3 regions of the Blastococcus sp. SYSU D00868 genome follow, and region 1 is predicted to be linked to each of the others. Evidence: riboswitches for the same ligand, from Rfam matches in the RefSeq annotation. Region 1 holds a riboswitch; each other region holds the start of a gene.
The links. Region 1 has a riboswitch for S-adenosylmethionine ahead of ACI79F_RS06120 (bifunctional o-acetylhomoserine/o-acetylserine sulfhydrylase). Riboswitches for the same ligand answer to the same signal wherever they lie in the genome.

Region 1 (4,829 bases):
GGCATCGACCTCGAGGTCCTCAAGCAGGTCAAGGAGATCGAGCGGGCGCGGATCGAGGCGTACGCCGACCGCGTCTCCTCGGCGTCCTTCGTGGCCGGCGGCAGCGTCTGGGACGTGCCCTGCGACGTGGCGATGCCCAGCGCCACCCAGAACGAGCTCGACGCCGACGCGGCCACGACGCTGGCCCGCAACGGCTGCCGCTACGTGGTGGAGGGCGCGAACATGCCGACCACGCCGGACGCCGTCCGCGTGCTCAAGGAGGCCGGGGTGGCCTTCGCGCCGGGCAAGGCGGCCAACGCCGGCGGGGTGGCCACCTCGGCGCTGGAGATGCAGCAGAACGCCTCCCGCGACCGCTGGACGTTCGAGCACAGCGAGGCGCGGCTGGAGGAGATCATGCGGGCCATCCACGCCCGCTGCCACGCCACCGCCGAGGAGTACGGCGCCCCGGGCGACCTGGTGCTCGGCGCGAACGTCGCGGGCTTCCTGGAGGTGGCCGAGGCGGTGCACGCCCACGGCCTCATCTGAGCCGCCGCGAGATCTGCACACTCGTCGCCCTCAGGGCCTGCTGGCGACGAGTGTGCAGATCTCGTCGAGGCGGGTCAGGTGCCCAGCAGCTCGCGGACCAGCGCGCCGACGGCGTCGACCTCGATGAGGAACCCGTCGTGCCCGTACGGCGAGGAGACGACCCGCAGCGGGACGCCGAGCGCGTCGGCCACCCGCTGCTGCAGCGCCAGGGGGTAGAGCCGGTCGCTGTCCACGCCGGCCACCACCGCCCGCGCGGTCACCCGGGCCAGCGCCGCCTCGACGCCGCCCCGCCCGCGGCCGACGTCCCAGGTGTTCATCGACTCGGTGAGCACCACGTAGCTGCCGGCGTCGAAGCGGGCGACCAGCTTGGCGGCGTGGTGGTCGAGGTAGGAGGCGACGGCGAACCGGCCGTCGTCCTGCACGACGGCGCCGAACCGCTCCTCCAGCTCCAGGTCGCTGCGGTAGGTGAGGTGGGCGATCCGCCGGGCGACGCCGAGCCCGGCGACCGGTCCGGGGGCGGGGAGGTGGTCGCCGCCGGCCCAGGCGGGGTCGCTGCGGATCGCCGTCTGCTGGGTCGTCTGGGTGCCCAGCTGGTCGGCGGTCACCGCGGCGCCGGAGGCGAGGAAGAACAGCGCACCGACCCGATCGGGGTGCGCGACGGCCCACTCCAGCGCGCGCATCCCGCCCATCGAGCCGCCCAGCACCGCGGCCCAGCGGCGGACGCCGAGCGCGTCGGCCAGCGCCGCCTCCACCGCCACCTGGTCGGCGACCGTCACCGCCGGGAAGCGGGAGCCCCAGGGGGCGCCGTCCGGCGCGGTCGAGGAGGGGCCGGTGGTGCCCTGGCAGCCGCCGAGCACGTTGGCGCAGACGACGAACAGCCGGTCGGTGTCCAGCGGGGCGCCCGGCCCGACCAGCCCCTCCCACCAGCCGGGCGTGGGGTGCCCCGGCCCGGCCGGGCCGGCCAGGTGGCTGTCGCCGGTCAGGGCGTGCTCGACCAGCACGGCGTTGCCGCCGTCGGGCGCGAGCGTCCCCCACGTCTCGTAGGCGACGCGGACGCCGGGCAGCACCCCGCCGCGCTCCAGGGCGAGCGGCCCCTCCAGGACCGTGTCCAGGTCGAGGAACAGCCGGTCCCCGGCCGGGTCGCCGTCCCGCCAACCGCCGGTGCGCGGTGGGGTCCGGGACGCCGGGCCGGCGTCCCGGACCCCGGGCACGTCAGGCCTCCTTGGCGGCGCGGAAGCCGGCCTCCAGGTCGGCGAGGATGTCCTCGATCCCCTCCAGGCCCACGGCGAGGCGCACCAGGCCCGGGGTGACCCGGGTGGTCAGCTGCTCCTCGGGCGTGAGCTGCGAGTGGGTGGTCGACGCCGGGTGGATCACCAGGCTGCGCACGTCGCCGATGTTGGCCACGTGGCTGTGCAGCTCCAGGGCGTCGACGAAGCGCTTGCCGGCCTCCACGCCGCCGTGCAGCTCGAAGGTCAGCACCGCGCCCGCGCCGCGGGGCGCGTACTTCTGCTGCGCGGCGTGCCACGGGGAGGACGCCAGGCCGGGGTAGTTGACCCGGTCGACGGCGTCGTGGCCCTCGAGGAACTCGGCCACCCGCTGAGCGTTGGCGACGTGGCGCTCCATCCGCAGCGACAGCGTCTCGATGCCCTGCACCACGAGGAAGGCGTTGAACGGGCTGATCGCCGGGCCGAGGTCGCGCAGCAGCTGCACCCGGGCCTTGAGCGCGTAGGCCGGCGCGCCGAGGTCGGCGTAGACGACGCCGTGGTAGGTCGGGTCGGGCTCGGTGAAGCCGGGGAACTTGCCGCTGGTCCAGTCGAAGTTGCCCGAGTCGACGATCAGGCCGGCGATCGCGGTGCCGTGCCCGCCCAGGTACTTGGTCGCCGAGTGGACGACGACGTCGGCGCCGAACTCGATCGGCCGGATCAGGTAGGGCGTGGCGATGGTGTTGTCGACGATCAGCGGGACGCCGTTGCGGTGCGCGACCTCGGAGACCGCGCTGATGTCGAGGACGTCGCCCTTCGGGTTGCCGATCGTCTCGGCGTAGAAGGCCTTGGTGTTCTCCTGGACCAGCGACTGCCAGTTCTCCGGGTCGTCGGGGTCCTCGACGAAGGACACCGTGACGCCCAGCTTGGGCAGCGAGTGGTGCAGCAGGTTGTAGGTGCCGCCGTACAGCGACGCCGACGCCACGATGTGGCTGCCGGCCTCGGCGACGTTCAGGATCGCCAGGGTCTCGGCGGCCTGGCCGCTGGAGACGGCGAGCGCCGCGACGCCGCCCTCCAGCGACGCCACGCGCTGCTCCAGCGCGTCCTGCGTCGGGTTCATGATCCGCGTGTAGATGTTGCCCATCTCGGCCAGCGCGAACAGGTCGGCGGCGTGCTGGGCGTCGCGGAACTGGTAGCTCGTCGTCGCGTAGATCGGCAGGGCGCGGGCCCCGGTCGTCGGGTCCGGGCTCGTGCCGGCGTGGATCTGCCGGGTCTCGAAGCTCCAGCTCTGCGGGTCGGTCATGCGCCGGTCTCCTCTCGGTCGGGAGGCCCGGCGGCGCACCGGGGACTCCGTCTTGCCGGGCGGCGGGCGCCGTCCGACCGGCTCTTCCCCTGGAGCACCTCGGACGGAGTAGAGGTTGCCGGGCAGCCAGCCAGGTGCTTGTCACTGCCTCTCGTGAGCCAGCCGGAATCTAGCGGCCGCCGCGCACCGCCCGTCACAGGGGTCCCGCGGGCCCCTCAGCCGGTCGGCGCGGAGCTGGTCCCGCTGGTGGGGGCGCGGGTGCCGGTGGGGGTGCGGGTGGCGGTCGGCTCCGACGAGGTCGGCGGAGGCTCGGCGGTGGGGGTCTCCTCCGCCGGCGTCGCCTCCTCCTCGTCGGAGCCGCCGGTGGTGGAGGGGGCGGTCGTCGTCGGCCGCGTGCCCGTCGGCGACGCGGTCTCCGGCTCGGTCGTCGGCGCCGGCTCGGTGGGCTCGGTGGTGGGAGCCGGCGCGGGGACGACCTCGGAGGTCTCCCCGGCCGGCGCGGGGTCGGTCGTCTCGGGGCGGACGTAGAGGTAGAGCAGCCCGAGCGACACGAACAGCACGGCGAGGACGACGGTCGACGTGCGTGCCCGGCCCAGCCGCCGCGGGATCGCCGCCCACCAGCGGCGCGGGCCCTCGGCCGGGGCCGTGGACATGGTCGGCGCGGGGGCCGTCGGCATGGACGGGGCGGGTTCCGGCCGCGCGCCGGGCTCCCGGCCGGGGTCCGGGGTGGGGCCGGTCACCGGCGGGCCTCCGACCGGACGCCGTTCCCGGCCTGCCCGTCGCCGTCGGCCACCGGCACGGCGACGCCCAGCCGGCGGAACGCCAGGACGATGCGGGCGCGCAGGTCGCGGCCGACCTCGAACTGCTTGCCCGGCAGCGTGCGGGCGACCACCCGGACGTTGACCTCCTCCAGGCCGAGGCTCTCCACGCCCATCACGGTCGGCTCGTCGAGCAGCAGCTGCCGCAGGTGCGGGTCGGCGAACGCCTCCCGGCCCACCTCGCGCAGCAGCTCGTTGGCCCGGTTGACGTCGACGCTGGTCGGCACCGGGACGTCGATCACCGCGCGCGCCCAGTCGCGGGAGAGGTTGACGACCTTGACGATCTGCCCGTTCGGGACGGTGATGACCTCGCCGTTGGGCGAGCGGACCCGGGTGACCCGCAGCGTGACGTCCTCGACCGTCCCGTTGGCCGGCTCCGCGGCGCCGGTGACGGCGATCGCGACGACGTCGCCGAAGCCGTACTGCCGCTCGGTGATGATGAAGAACCCGGCCAGGACGTCGCCGACGATCCGCTGGGCGCCGAAGCCGAGGCCGACGCCGAGCACGGTGGCCGGCGCGACCAGCCCGGTGACCGGGACGCCCAGCCGGTCGAGCACGAAGAAGACCGCGACGGCGTAGACGAGGACGATCAGCGTCCAGGTGATGACCTGGGTCAGCGAGTGCCGGTGCTTGGCCGCCTCGGAGCGGACGAGCGCGTCCCCGCCGGTGGAGCGCCGGTCGATGCTGTCGGTGATCTTGCTGCCCACCCAGGCCACGAACCGGGCCAGCAGCACCGAGGCCAGGATGATCAGCACGATCTCCAGGCCGCGGCCCGCGAGCCACTCCAGCAGGTCCTCCAGCGGTTGCACGCGCGTCCTCTCTCGCCGGGCCGGGGGCGGGGTCGGCGTCCACCCTCCCGCCCCCCCGGCGGACCGGCCAGTCCGCTGCGGGGCCGCTCAGCGGGGCTCGACGAACAGCGACGCCGCCGACCGGCCGATCCGGCCGGTGCCGTCGAACAGGTCGGCGAAGCACTGCGCCGCG
Region 2 (4,829 bases), on a different contig from region 1:
TGTCGAAGCGCATGCCCTCGGTGAGCTCGAGCTCCAGGCCGAAGGTGTTGCTCTCCTCGACCGTGATCACGCCCTCCTTGCCGACCTTGTCCATCGCCTCGGCGATGAGCTCGCCGATGGCCGGGTCAGCGGCGGAGATCGACGCGGTCGCGGCGATCTGCTCCTTGGTCTCGACGTCCTTGGCGGTCGAGAGGAGGTACTCGGTGACCGAGGCGACGGCCTTCTCGATGCCCTTCTTCAGGGCCATCGGGTTGGCGCCGGCGGCGACGTTGCGCAGACCCTCGCGGACGAGCGCCTGGGCCAGCACGGTGGCGGTGGTGGTGCCGTCACCCGCGACGTCGTCGGTCTTCTTCGCGACCTCCTTGACCAGCTCGGCGCCGATCTTCTCCCACGGGTCCTCGAGCTCGATCTCCTTGGCGATGCTGACACCGTCGTTGGTGATCGTGGGGGCGCCCCACTTCTTCTCGAGGACGACGTTGCGGCCCTTGGGGCCGAGCGTCACCTTGACGGCGTCGGCGAGGGTGTTCATGCCCCGCTCGAGGCCGCGGCGCGCCTCTTCCTCGAAGGCGATCATCTTGGCCATGTGGTGATGTCCTCCATGCATGGATCGCTGCACGGCCGGGACCGGCGCCCGCGACGGACGACACCGGCACGGCGGGCGCTCCGTCGGCCCGCGCACCAGTGCCTCACCGTTCCGACCTGATTGGCACTCGGCACTGTCGAGTGCCAACCGAAAGTCTGGCACTCGGGACCGGCGAGTGCAAGGAGAGGGGTCGGCGGTGACACTGCGGTCCTCCGGACCGCACCGCGGTCAGGTGCCGTCCCCGAATGCCGCTGAGCCGCTGAGCCGCTACCCGTGTCCCGGTCGGGGACCCTCGGGGCCCCGCGACCGTGCCACCCCGGCCACCTGCCGTCCCCGACTCCCAGCGTCCCGTCACCCGAACGTGACAGAGGCCCGGCCCCCGTTCGGGGACCGGGCCTCTGCGAGGACTGCGGAGGACTCAGGCGACGCGGACGCCGTCGGCCTGCGGGCCCTTCTCGCCCTGCACGACCTCGAACGTGACCCGCTGGCCCTCGTCGAGGCTCTTGTAGCCGTCCATCTGGATGGCCGAGTAGTGGACGAAGACGTCCTGGCCGCCGTCGACGGCGATGAAGCCGAAGCCCTTCTCGGCGTTGAACCACTTCACGGTGCCCTGTGCCACGTGTGCTCCCACGTCTCGTGCGTGCGGACGGTCTCCCGTCTACCGGGAGCCGGGTTACTCGCTCTTCCGCCCGTCGGACACGTGCGTGGAACTCGAACCGCGCGAGAAGGTACAACAAGGAGACGTCGAACACACCAGTCCGGCGCGCGACGCGGGCCCGTGGCGGCGGACGGCGTCGTTCCGCCACCCGGTCAGGGGACGAGCCTATCCCCTAGGCGATGAGCCCCGCCGCGCGGACCGACCGCAGCGAGGGCTCCACCCGGTGGGTGGGGCCGACGACCGGCTCCAGCGGGTCGAGGGTCTTGAGCCCCTCACCGGTGTTGAGGACGACGGTCTCCTTCGCCCGGTCCAGCCGCCCGTCGGCGACCAGCTGCCGGAGGACGGCGACGGTCACCCCGCCCGCGGTCTCGGCGAAGACGCCGGTGGTCCGGGCCAGGTCGCGGATGCCCTGGACGATCTCCTCGTCGCCGACCCGGCCGACCGAGCCGCCGGTGCGGCGGATGGCGTCCAGCGCGTACGGGCCGTCGGCGGGGTTGCCGATGTTGAGCGACTTGGCGATGCCGGTGGGCCTGACCGGCTTGACGACGTCCCAGCCGTTCTCGAACGCCGTGGCGATCGGGTCGCAGCCGGCCGACTGGGCACCGAAGATCGTCCACTCGGTGGCCTCGACGATGCCGGCGGCGGTCAGCTCGCGGAAGGCCTTGTCCACCTTGGTCAGCAGCGAGCCCGACGCCATCGGGATGACGACCTGGGCCGGGATCCGCCAGCCGAGCTGCTCGGCGATCTCGTAGCCCATCGTCTTGGAGCCCTCGGCGTAGTAGGGCCGCACGTTCTGGTTGACGAAGGCGGTGTCCTCGAACTCGTCGGTCTCGGCGAGCTCGCTGGTCAGCCGGTTGACGTCGTCGTAGGAGCCGTCGACGGCGACCAGCGTCTGGCCGTAGACCGCCGACTGCACGACCTTGCCGGGCTCGAGGTCGGCGGGGATGAACACGTAGGAGGGCAGGCCGACGCGGGCGGCGTGCGCGGCCACCGAGTTCGCCAGGTTGCCCGTCGAGGCCGCGGCGATCTTCGTGTAGCCGAGCTTCTTCGCGGCGGTGGCCGCGAGGCTGACCACCCGGTCCTTGAACGAGTGGGTGGGGTTGGCCGAGTCGTCCTTGACCCACAGCCCGCCGGTGAGGCCCAGCTCCGCGGCGAGCCGGTCGGCGCGCACGAGCGGGGTCATGCCGGGGTCCAGCGAGACGCGGCCGGCCGGGTCCTGGCCCACCGGCAGCAGCGCGACGTAGCGCCAGATGTTCTGCGGCCCGGCCTCGATCTGCTCCCGGGTCACCGCCTTCATCAGCTCGGGGTCGTAGTCGACCTCGAGCGGGCCGAAGCACTCGGCGCACGCGTGCTCGGCGATCAGCCCGAAGGTGGCGCCGCAGTTGCGGCACACCAGGCCGCGGGCGGGACACGGCGGCACGGGGCCGCCGGCGCTCGAGTCGGCCTGGGTGGAGCCGGGAGCGGTCAGGGTCATGCGACGACTACCTCCTCATCTTCCCCGCGTCGGGCCGTCGAGCCGCGCGGGACGGAATTGGCACCTGCCGCCGCGCGGGTGCGCAGCTGGCGGTTGCCGGGGCTTCGTCGGGCCGTGTCCCTCTGCCCCTCTGGATGAGTGGAACGCCGCGAGCCTACCCGGGTCGGCCCGCGGTCCCGCGCGCGGCCAGACTGCGCGGGTGGCCACGCGCATCGTCTACACCGACATCGACGGCACGATGGTGGGCCCGCGCGGCTCCTTCTGGCACACCGCGGGCCGCGAGCTGACCGCCGACCCGGCCACCGCGCTGCTCGAGCTGCACCGGGCGGGCGTCGCGCTGGTGCTGGTCAGCGGCCGGACCTTCGAGCAGGTGGTGGAGGCGGCGCGGATCTTCGCCGCCGACGGCGCCATCGCCGAGCTGGGCGCGGTGGTCAGCTGGGACGGCGGCCGCGGCACGCACCGGCTCACCGGCGAGCTGCCCGCCGAGCACGCCGGCCGCACGCCGATGGACGTGATGGCCGAGGCCGGCGTCGTCGAGGAGCTGATGGCCCGCCACCCCGGCCGGCTGGAGTGGCACGCGCCGTGGCACTCGACGCACGAGACCGACGCGCTGCTGCGCGGCCGGGTCGACCCGCTGGCCGTCGACGCCGAGCTGGCGGAGCGGGGGTTCGGCTGGCTGACCCTCAAGGACAACGGCGCGATCCTGCCGACCTCCCGGATGACGCTGGACCCCGATCCGGCGCCGCCGCGGGTCTACCACCTCATGCCGCGCGGCATCTCCAAGGGCCTCGCCATCGCCTGGGACCTCGAGCGTCGCGGGATCGACCCGGCCGAGGCGGTGGCGATCGGCGACAGCGTGAGCGACCTGGAGATGGCGCCCGCGGTGGGCCGGCTGTGGATCACCGCGAACGGCGCCGAGGTCGACGGGATGGCCGATCGCCTGGACGCCGTCCCGAACGCCGCCGTCACCGGGGCCGCGATGGGCGAGGGCTGGGCCCAGGCGGTCCGCGCCAGCCTGTAGCGCAGTCGCCGGGTGACGGGAACCGTCACCCGGCGACTCCACTACCGCTCGGCCCGGACGCCGTGCTCGGTGCCGTCGGGCTCGCTGGAGGGGAACCGACGGCCCGCCGTGCGCGGCGACGGCAGCCAGGGTCGGTCGAGGTCGGTCACCGCCGGCTCGACGTGGTCGATCCCGTGGTGGCGTGGGGCGCCTGCTCCGGCCATGCCGGGGATCGCGCCGCGCCGGTACCCGCAGCGGAACCGCCCGGGTTCGCCGCGCGCGCCCGGTGCCCCTGGGTGATCATGTGTCGCGGGATGTCGCGGTCAGCGGGACGGCGGCGCCAAGGGGACGAGCAGCGGTCCGGACGGGCACTGGCGCACCGTCGCGCGGCGGCTGCTGACGGAGGGGAGTCATGGCCGACTCGAGCACGGCGGACCTCGGCAAGGGCAAGCGCATCACCGGCGGGGACCGCACCTCGCTGGCCGACGAGCTGCGCAAGCGGTACGACGAGGGGGAGAGCATCCGGTCGCTGGCCACCTCGACGAACCGCTCCTACGGCTTCGTCCACCGGCTCCTGTCGGAGTCGGGTGCGAGCCTGCGCAGCCGTGGGGGAGCGAACCGCAACAGCAAGAAGGAGGCGTGACCGCGGGTCTCGCCGACGGGTGGGTGCGGACGGCGCGGGACGGCGCCGTCCTCACCGTCACGCTGGACCGCCCCGACCAGCTCAACGCGCAGACCCCGGCCACGTGGACGGCGCTGGCCGCCGTCGGGGCGTCGCTGGACGACGACGTGCGCGTCGTGGTGGTCCGCGGCGAGGGGCGCTCGTTCTCCGCGGGGCTGGACCGCAGCCTGTTCAGCGCCGACCCCTCGACCTCCGGGGGGCTGGGCGAGCTGGGGCGGATCCCGGCCGACCTGGCGCAGGAGCGGATCCGCGGCTACCAGGCCGGCTTCCGGTGGCTGCGCTCGCCGGGGATCGTCTCGGTGGCGGCGGTGCAGGGGCACGCCATCGGCGCGGGCGCGCAGCTGGCGCTGGCCTGCGACCTGCGGGTGCTCACCGAGGACGCCAGCCTGCGGCTGCCGGAGGTGACGCTGGGCCTCGTGCCCGACCTCACCG
Region 3 (4,829 bases), on a different contig from region 1:
CACCCGCTGGCGGACGCCGAGGGGCAGCGTGTCGACGCGGGCGGTGGGGTCGACGTCCAGGCCGATGCGGGCGGAGAGCTCCGCCACCCGCCGCTCGGCGGCCCGCCGGTCCAGCACCCCGAAGCGGGCCGGCTCGGCGCGGTAGACGACGTTCTCGGCCACGCTCAGCGAGCCGAACAGCCGGAAGTGCTGGTGCACCATGCCCAGGCCGGCGGCGATGGCGTCCAGCGGCGAGGACAGCCGCACCTCGCGGCCGTCGCGCAGCACCTGCCCGGCGTCGGGCCGGTGCAGGCCGTAGAGCACCGACATCAGGGTGGACTTGCCGGCCCCGTTCTCCCCGACGACGGCGTGCACGGTGCCGCGCTCGAGGACCAGGTCCACGCCGTCGACGGCGACGACGGGGCCGAAGCGCTTGGTGATGCCGCGCAGCTCGGCCGCGGGGGGAGCCCCCGCGGCCGAGCGCGCGTCGGTCGTGCTGCCGGTCATCCAGCGGCCGGGTCGTCCACGGTGATCGTGCCGTCGATGATCTGCTGGCGGATGCCCTCGAGCTGCTCGATGACGTCCGGGCGGTCGGCGATCAGGCAGCCGGAGTCGGCCACGTCGTCGGCGAAGGCGGTCAGGCCCACGCCGTCCTCGGCCAGGCCGTAGACCTGCGAGCCGCCGCTGTCGCCGTCCAGGATGGAGCGGACCGACTCCTCCAGCGCGACGTCGACGTTCTTGATGACGTTGTCGACGACCTGGCCCGGGGCCGAGCCGCACTCGTTCACGTCGACGCCGTAGGCCTGGAAGGCGCCGGACGCGGCGACCTCGAAGGCGCCGACGTTGCTGCCGGAGGCGGCGAGCAGCACCTGGTCGGCCCCGCCGTCGGCGAGCACCTGCGCCTGCGCCCCGCCGCGCGCCGGGTCACCGAAGGGGTTGTCGCCGCCGACGAACAGCGGGGTGGAGGCGACGGTGGGGTTCACGCTCTGCGCGCCGGCCAGGAAGGGGTCGACCCAGCGGCGGATGAACGGGGTGTCGAGGGCGGCGACGACGCCGATCTGGCCCGACTGGGTGAGGAGCCCGGCCTCGACGCCGGCCAGGTAGGTGGCCTCGTGCTCGCGGAAGGCGGCGCAGGTGACGTTGTCCGGCTGCGGGTCCGGGCAGCCGTCGACGAGCAGGAACTGCTGGTCGGGGTTGTCGACCGGCACCGTGGCGAAGGCGTCCTGCAGGGAGAAGGTCAGGCCGATGACGATGTCGGGCTGCTCGCGGACGGCGGCCTCGACGTTCTGCTGGATCGACGTCGGGTCGTTGCTCTCGAAGACGTCGAGCTCCAGCCCCTCCTCGTCGGCGACCCGCTGGGCGCCCTCGATCGCGAGCTCGAGGAAGTTGTTGCCGCCGACCGGGTTGGGGGTGATCACGATGATCGAGCCGGCGGAGTCGCCGCCGTCGCCGCTCCCCCCGCCGGAGTCGCTGTCGGAGCAGGCCGTGAGGCCCGCGAGGGCCACGAGGGCCAGCGCGGGCAGCCGGCCCCGGCTGTGGACGAGGTTCATCGGGTCTCCCTGGGAGCGGGCGCGGCGTGCGCGCTGGTCGGGCGACACCGTGACCGGTCCGGCCGGAGGGGGGCGGCCTCGGCGTCCACCCGATCCTCCTCGTCCTTACCGGGACACGGTGTCCAGGTCTGGTCGTCACCCGGAAGCACCCCGCGACGGAGAGGGTTGCCGGCCAGCGAGCCGGGGCTTGACGCTGGCGCTCAGGACCGGTCGAGAACTTACACGCGCCCGGCCCCCGGGAGGGCGGCGGCCCTCCGCCGACCGTCCCGCAGCCCGGGACGGCGGTCCACTCAGTGGGACGCCGTCCGGCCGCAGCCGCCGGTGGGAGACTGGCCGCCGTGACCCTGCCCAGCGCCGCGCTCACCGAGCGGATGCAGCCCTTCGCCACCACGGTGTTCGCCGAGATGTCGGCGCTGGCGGTACGCACCGGGGCGATCAACCTGGGCCAGGGCTTCCCGGACACCGACGGGCCCGACTCGCTGCTGGAGGACGCCGTCGGCGCGATCCGCGGCGGCGCCAACCAGTACCCGCCCGGCCCCGGCGTCGCCGAGCTGCGGGAGGCGGTCGCCGCCCACCAGGCGCGCTTCCGCGGGCTGCGGGTGGACCCGGGCGACGTCCTGGTCACCGTCGGCGCGACCGAGGCGATCGCCGCCGCCGTCCTCGCGCTCACCACCCCCGGCGACGAGGTGGTGACCTTCGAGCCCTACTACGACAGCTACGCCGCCACCGTCGCGCTCGCCGGGGCCACCCGGCGGACCGTGGTGCTGCGCTCGCCGGACTTCGCCGTCGACGAGGCGGCGCTGCGGGCGGCGTTCACGCCCCGCACCAGGCTGGTGCTGCTCAACACCCCGCACAACCCGACCGGCAAGGTCTTCACCCGCGCCGAGCTCGAGCTGGTCGCCCGGCTGGCCGCCGAGCACGACGCGGTCGTCGTCGCCGACGAGGTCTACGAGCACATGACCTACGGCGTCCCGCACCTGTCGATCGCGACGCTGCCGGGGATGGCCGAGCGGACGCTGACCATCTCCTCGGCCGGCAAGACGTTCTCGGTGACCGGCTGGAAGGTCGGCTGGGTGCACGGTCCGACGGAGCTCGTCGCCGCCGTCCGGGCGGTCAAGCAGTTCCTCACCTACGTCGGCAGCGGCCCGTTCCAGCCGGCCGTGGCCCGGGCGCTGGCCCTGCCCGACGAGTACTTCGACGGGCTGCGCGCCGACCTCGCCCGCAAGCGCGACCTGCTCGTGGCCGGGCTGACCGCGGCGGGCTTCGCAGTGAACCGGCCGGACGGCACCTACTTCGTCACCGCCGACGCCGCGCCGCTGGGCTACACCGACTCGATGGCGCTGTGCTGGGACCTGCCGCAGCTGGCCGGCGTGGTGGGCGTGCCGGTGCGGGTGTTCCACGACGACCAGGACGCGGCGCCGTCCCTGGTGCGGTTCGCGTTCTGCAAGCAGGACGCCGTCCTCACCGAGGCCGCCGAGCGGCTGGCCCGCCTCGGCGCCCGCCTGGCCCGCTGACCCCGCCCCCCTCGACGAGATCTGCACAGTCGACGCCATCAGCCGTCGATGGTGACGAGTGTGCAGATCTCGCCGAGGGGGCGGTCCTTCCTCAGTAGGTGAAGCGGCCGACGGTGCTGCGCAGGTCCGACGCCATCCGCGACAGCTCGTCGACGGCGGTGCGGGTCTGGGCGAGCGCCTGGGTGGTGGAGTCGGCGGCGGTGGAGACGCCGGTGATGTTGTCGGCGATCTGACCGGAGCCCTGCGCCGCCTCGGCGACCGACCGCGCCATCTCGTTGGTGGTGGCGGTCTGCTCCTCCACCGCGCTGGCGATGGTGGTCTGCCGGTCGGAGATCTGGGCGACGATCGAGCTGATCTCCCCGATCGCCGCGACCGCGGCGGTGGTGTCGCCCTGGATGGCCTGCACCCGCCGGGCGATGTCCTCGGTGGCCTTCGCCGTCTCCTGGGCCAGCTCCTTGACCTCGTTGGCGACGACGGCGAAGCCCTTGCCGGCCTCGCCTGCGCGGGCGGCCTCGATGGTGGCGTTGAGGGCGAGGAGGTTCGTCTGCTCCGCGATGCTCGTGATCACCTTCACGACGTTGCCGATCTCCGCAGAGGACTCCCCCAGCTTCGCCACGGTGGCGGTCGTCGTCTCGGCCGCCGTGACGGCGCGGTGCGCGACCTCCGAGGCCTCGGCGGCGTTGGTCGCGATCTCCCGGATCGAGGCGCCCATCTGCTCCGCGCCCGCGGCCACGGTCGCCACGCTGCGCGACACCTCCTCGGCGGCGCCGGCCACCACCCCGGACTGCGCCGAGGTCTCGCCCGCCGAGGCCGAGATCTGCGCCGAGGACGCCGACAGCTCCTCCGACGACGCCGCCACCGCGTCCGCCGCGCCGACCACCGTGGCCATGACGCCGCGCAGGCTCTGCTGGGCGGAATCGAGCGCGGCGGCCATGCGGCCCACCTCGTCCGCGCCGTCGACGGAGACGGCCACGGTCAGGTCGCCGGCGGCCAGGGCCTCGGCGGAGCGCTGCACGGCCTGCAGGTTGCGGACCATCCGGCGGACGACGACCACGGTCAGCCCGACGGCGAGCACCACGGCGGTCAGCGAGGTGACCAGCAGCAGCGTGATGGCGTTGCTCGCGTCGTCCTCGCTGGCGGCGTTGCGGGCGACGGCCTGCGCCGACTGCGCCAGGCCCTCCTCCTCGAGCCCGTCGGCGATGTCGGTCAGCAGCGGGCTGGAGACCTCGCGGTAGACCTGCGCGTAGAGGGCGAGGTCGCCGCTGTCGGCGGCGGGGAACAGCTGGGTGGCGCTGGTGGACAGGAACTCCTCGCGGGCGCTCTCGTACTTCGCGATCGCGTCGGGGTCGACGACGAACGGCCGGTACTCGGCCAGCGCGGCCTCGACGTCGGCGTTCTTCTCCTCCATCTCGCCGAGCAGCTCGACGCGGCGGGCGGGGTCGGAGACGGCGTACTCGAGGGTGCGGGCGCGGTGCGCGGCGGTGGCCCGCTGCACGGCCGACAGCGCGTTCAGCGGCTGCAGGTTCTCGGTGTAGATGCGCTCCTGGCCCTCGCGCATCTCCCCGATCCGGACCACGGCGAGCAGGTTGGTGGCGAGGACGACGACGGCGAGCAGGCCGACGACCGCGCCGATCTTCACCCCGAGGGGACGGTCGGCGAACCAGCCGCCGCGTCGCCGTGGACGGGCGGGGGTCGTGGGAAGGGACATGAGCTCTCCTGCGCGGGGACGGCCTGCCGGGGACGCCGGCTCGACGGTGCTGATGTGCGGCTGCGCGAGGAGCGTGCG

Region 2: linked by a shared signal. The riboswitch ahead of thrC (threonine synthase) and the one ahead of ACI79F_RS06120 (bifunctional o-acetylhomoserine/o-acetylserine sulfhydrylase) in region 1 are both predicted to bind S-adenosylmethionine.
Region 3: linked by a shared signal. The riboswitch ahead of ACI79F_RS09785 (BMP family ABC transporter substrate-binding protein) and the one ahead of ACI79F_RS06120 (bifunctional o-acetylhomoserine/o-acetylserine sulfhydrylase) in region 1 are both predicted to bind S-adenosylmethionine.

Annotation. Positions count from the first base shown of each region.
Region 1 covers NZ_JBJGZO010000005.1:53,741-58,569, forward strand. The annotation lists gene gdhA (NADP-specific glutamate dehydrogenase) at 1-525, shown strand, start outside; gene metX (homoserine O-acetyltransferase MetX) at 600-1,736, opposite strand; gene ACI79F_RS06120 (bifunctional o-acetylhomoserine/o-acetylserine sulfhydrylase) at 1,738-3,030, opposite strand; SAM riboswitch class IV at 3,074-3,189, opposite strand; gene ACI79F_RS06125 (hypothetical protein) at 3,246-3,683, opposite strand; gene ACI79F_RS06130 (mechanosensitive ion channel family protein) at 3,767-4,657, opposite strand; gene ACI79F_RS06135 (thioesterase family protein) at 4,745-4,829, opposite strand, start outside.
Region 2 covers NZ_JBJGZO010000033.1:3,714-8,542, reverse strand. The annotation lists gene groL (chaperonin GroEL) at 1-583, opposite strand, end outside; gene ACI79F_RS20680 (cold-shock protein) at 1,002-1,202, opposite strand; gene thrC (threonine synthase) at 1,414-2,715, opposite strand; SAM riboswitch class I at 2,728-2,856, opposite strand; gene ACI79F_RS20670 (HAD-IIB family hydrolase) at 2,915-3,736, shown strand; gene ACI79F_RS20665 (hypothetical protein) at 3,778-3,939, opposite strand; gene ACI79F_RS20660 (helix-turn-helix domain-containing protein) at 4,128-4,358, shown strand; gene ACI79F_RS20655 (enoyl-CoA hydratase/isomerase family protein) at 4,355-4,829, shown strand, end outside.
Region 3 covers NZ_JBJGZO010000008.1:124,326-129,154, reverse strand. The annotation lists gene ACI79F_RS09790 (ABC transporter ATP-binding protein) at 1-486, opposite strand, end outside; gene ACI79F_RS09785 (BMP family ABC transporter substrate-binding protein) at 483-1,529, opposite strand; SAM riboswitch class IV at 1,626-1,737, opposite strand; gene ACI79F_RS09780 (pyridoxal phosphate-dependent aminotransferase) at 1,868-3,043, shown strand; gene ACI79F_RS09775 (methyl-accepting chemotaxis protein) at 3,135-4,751, opposite strand.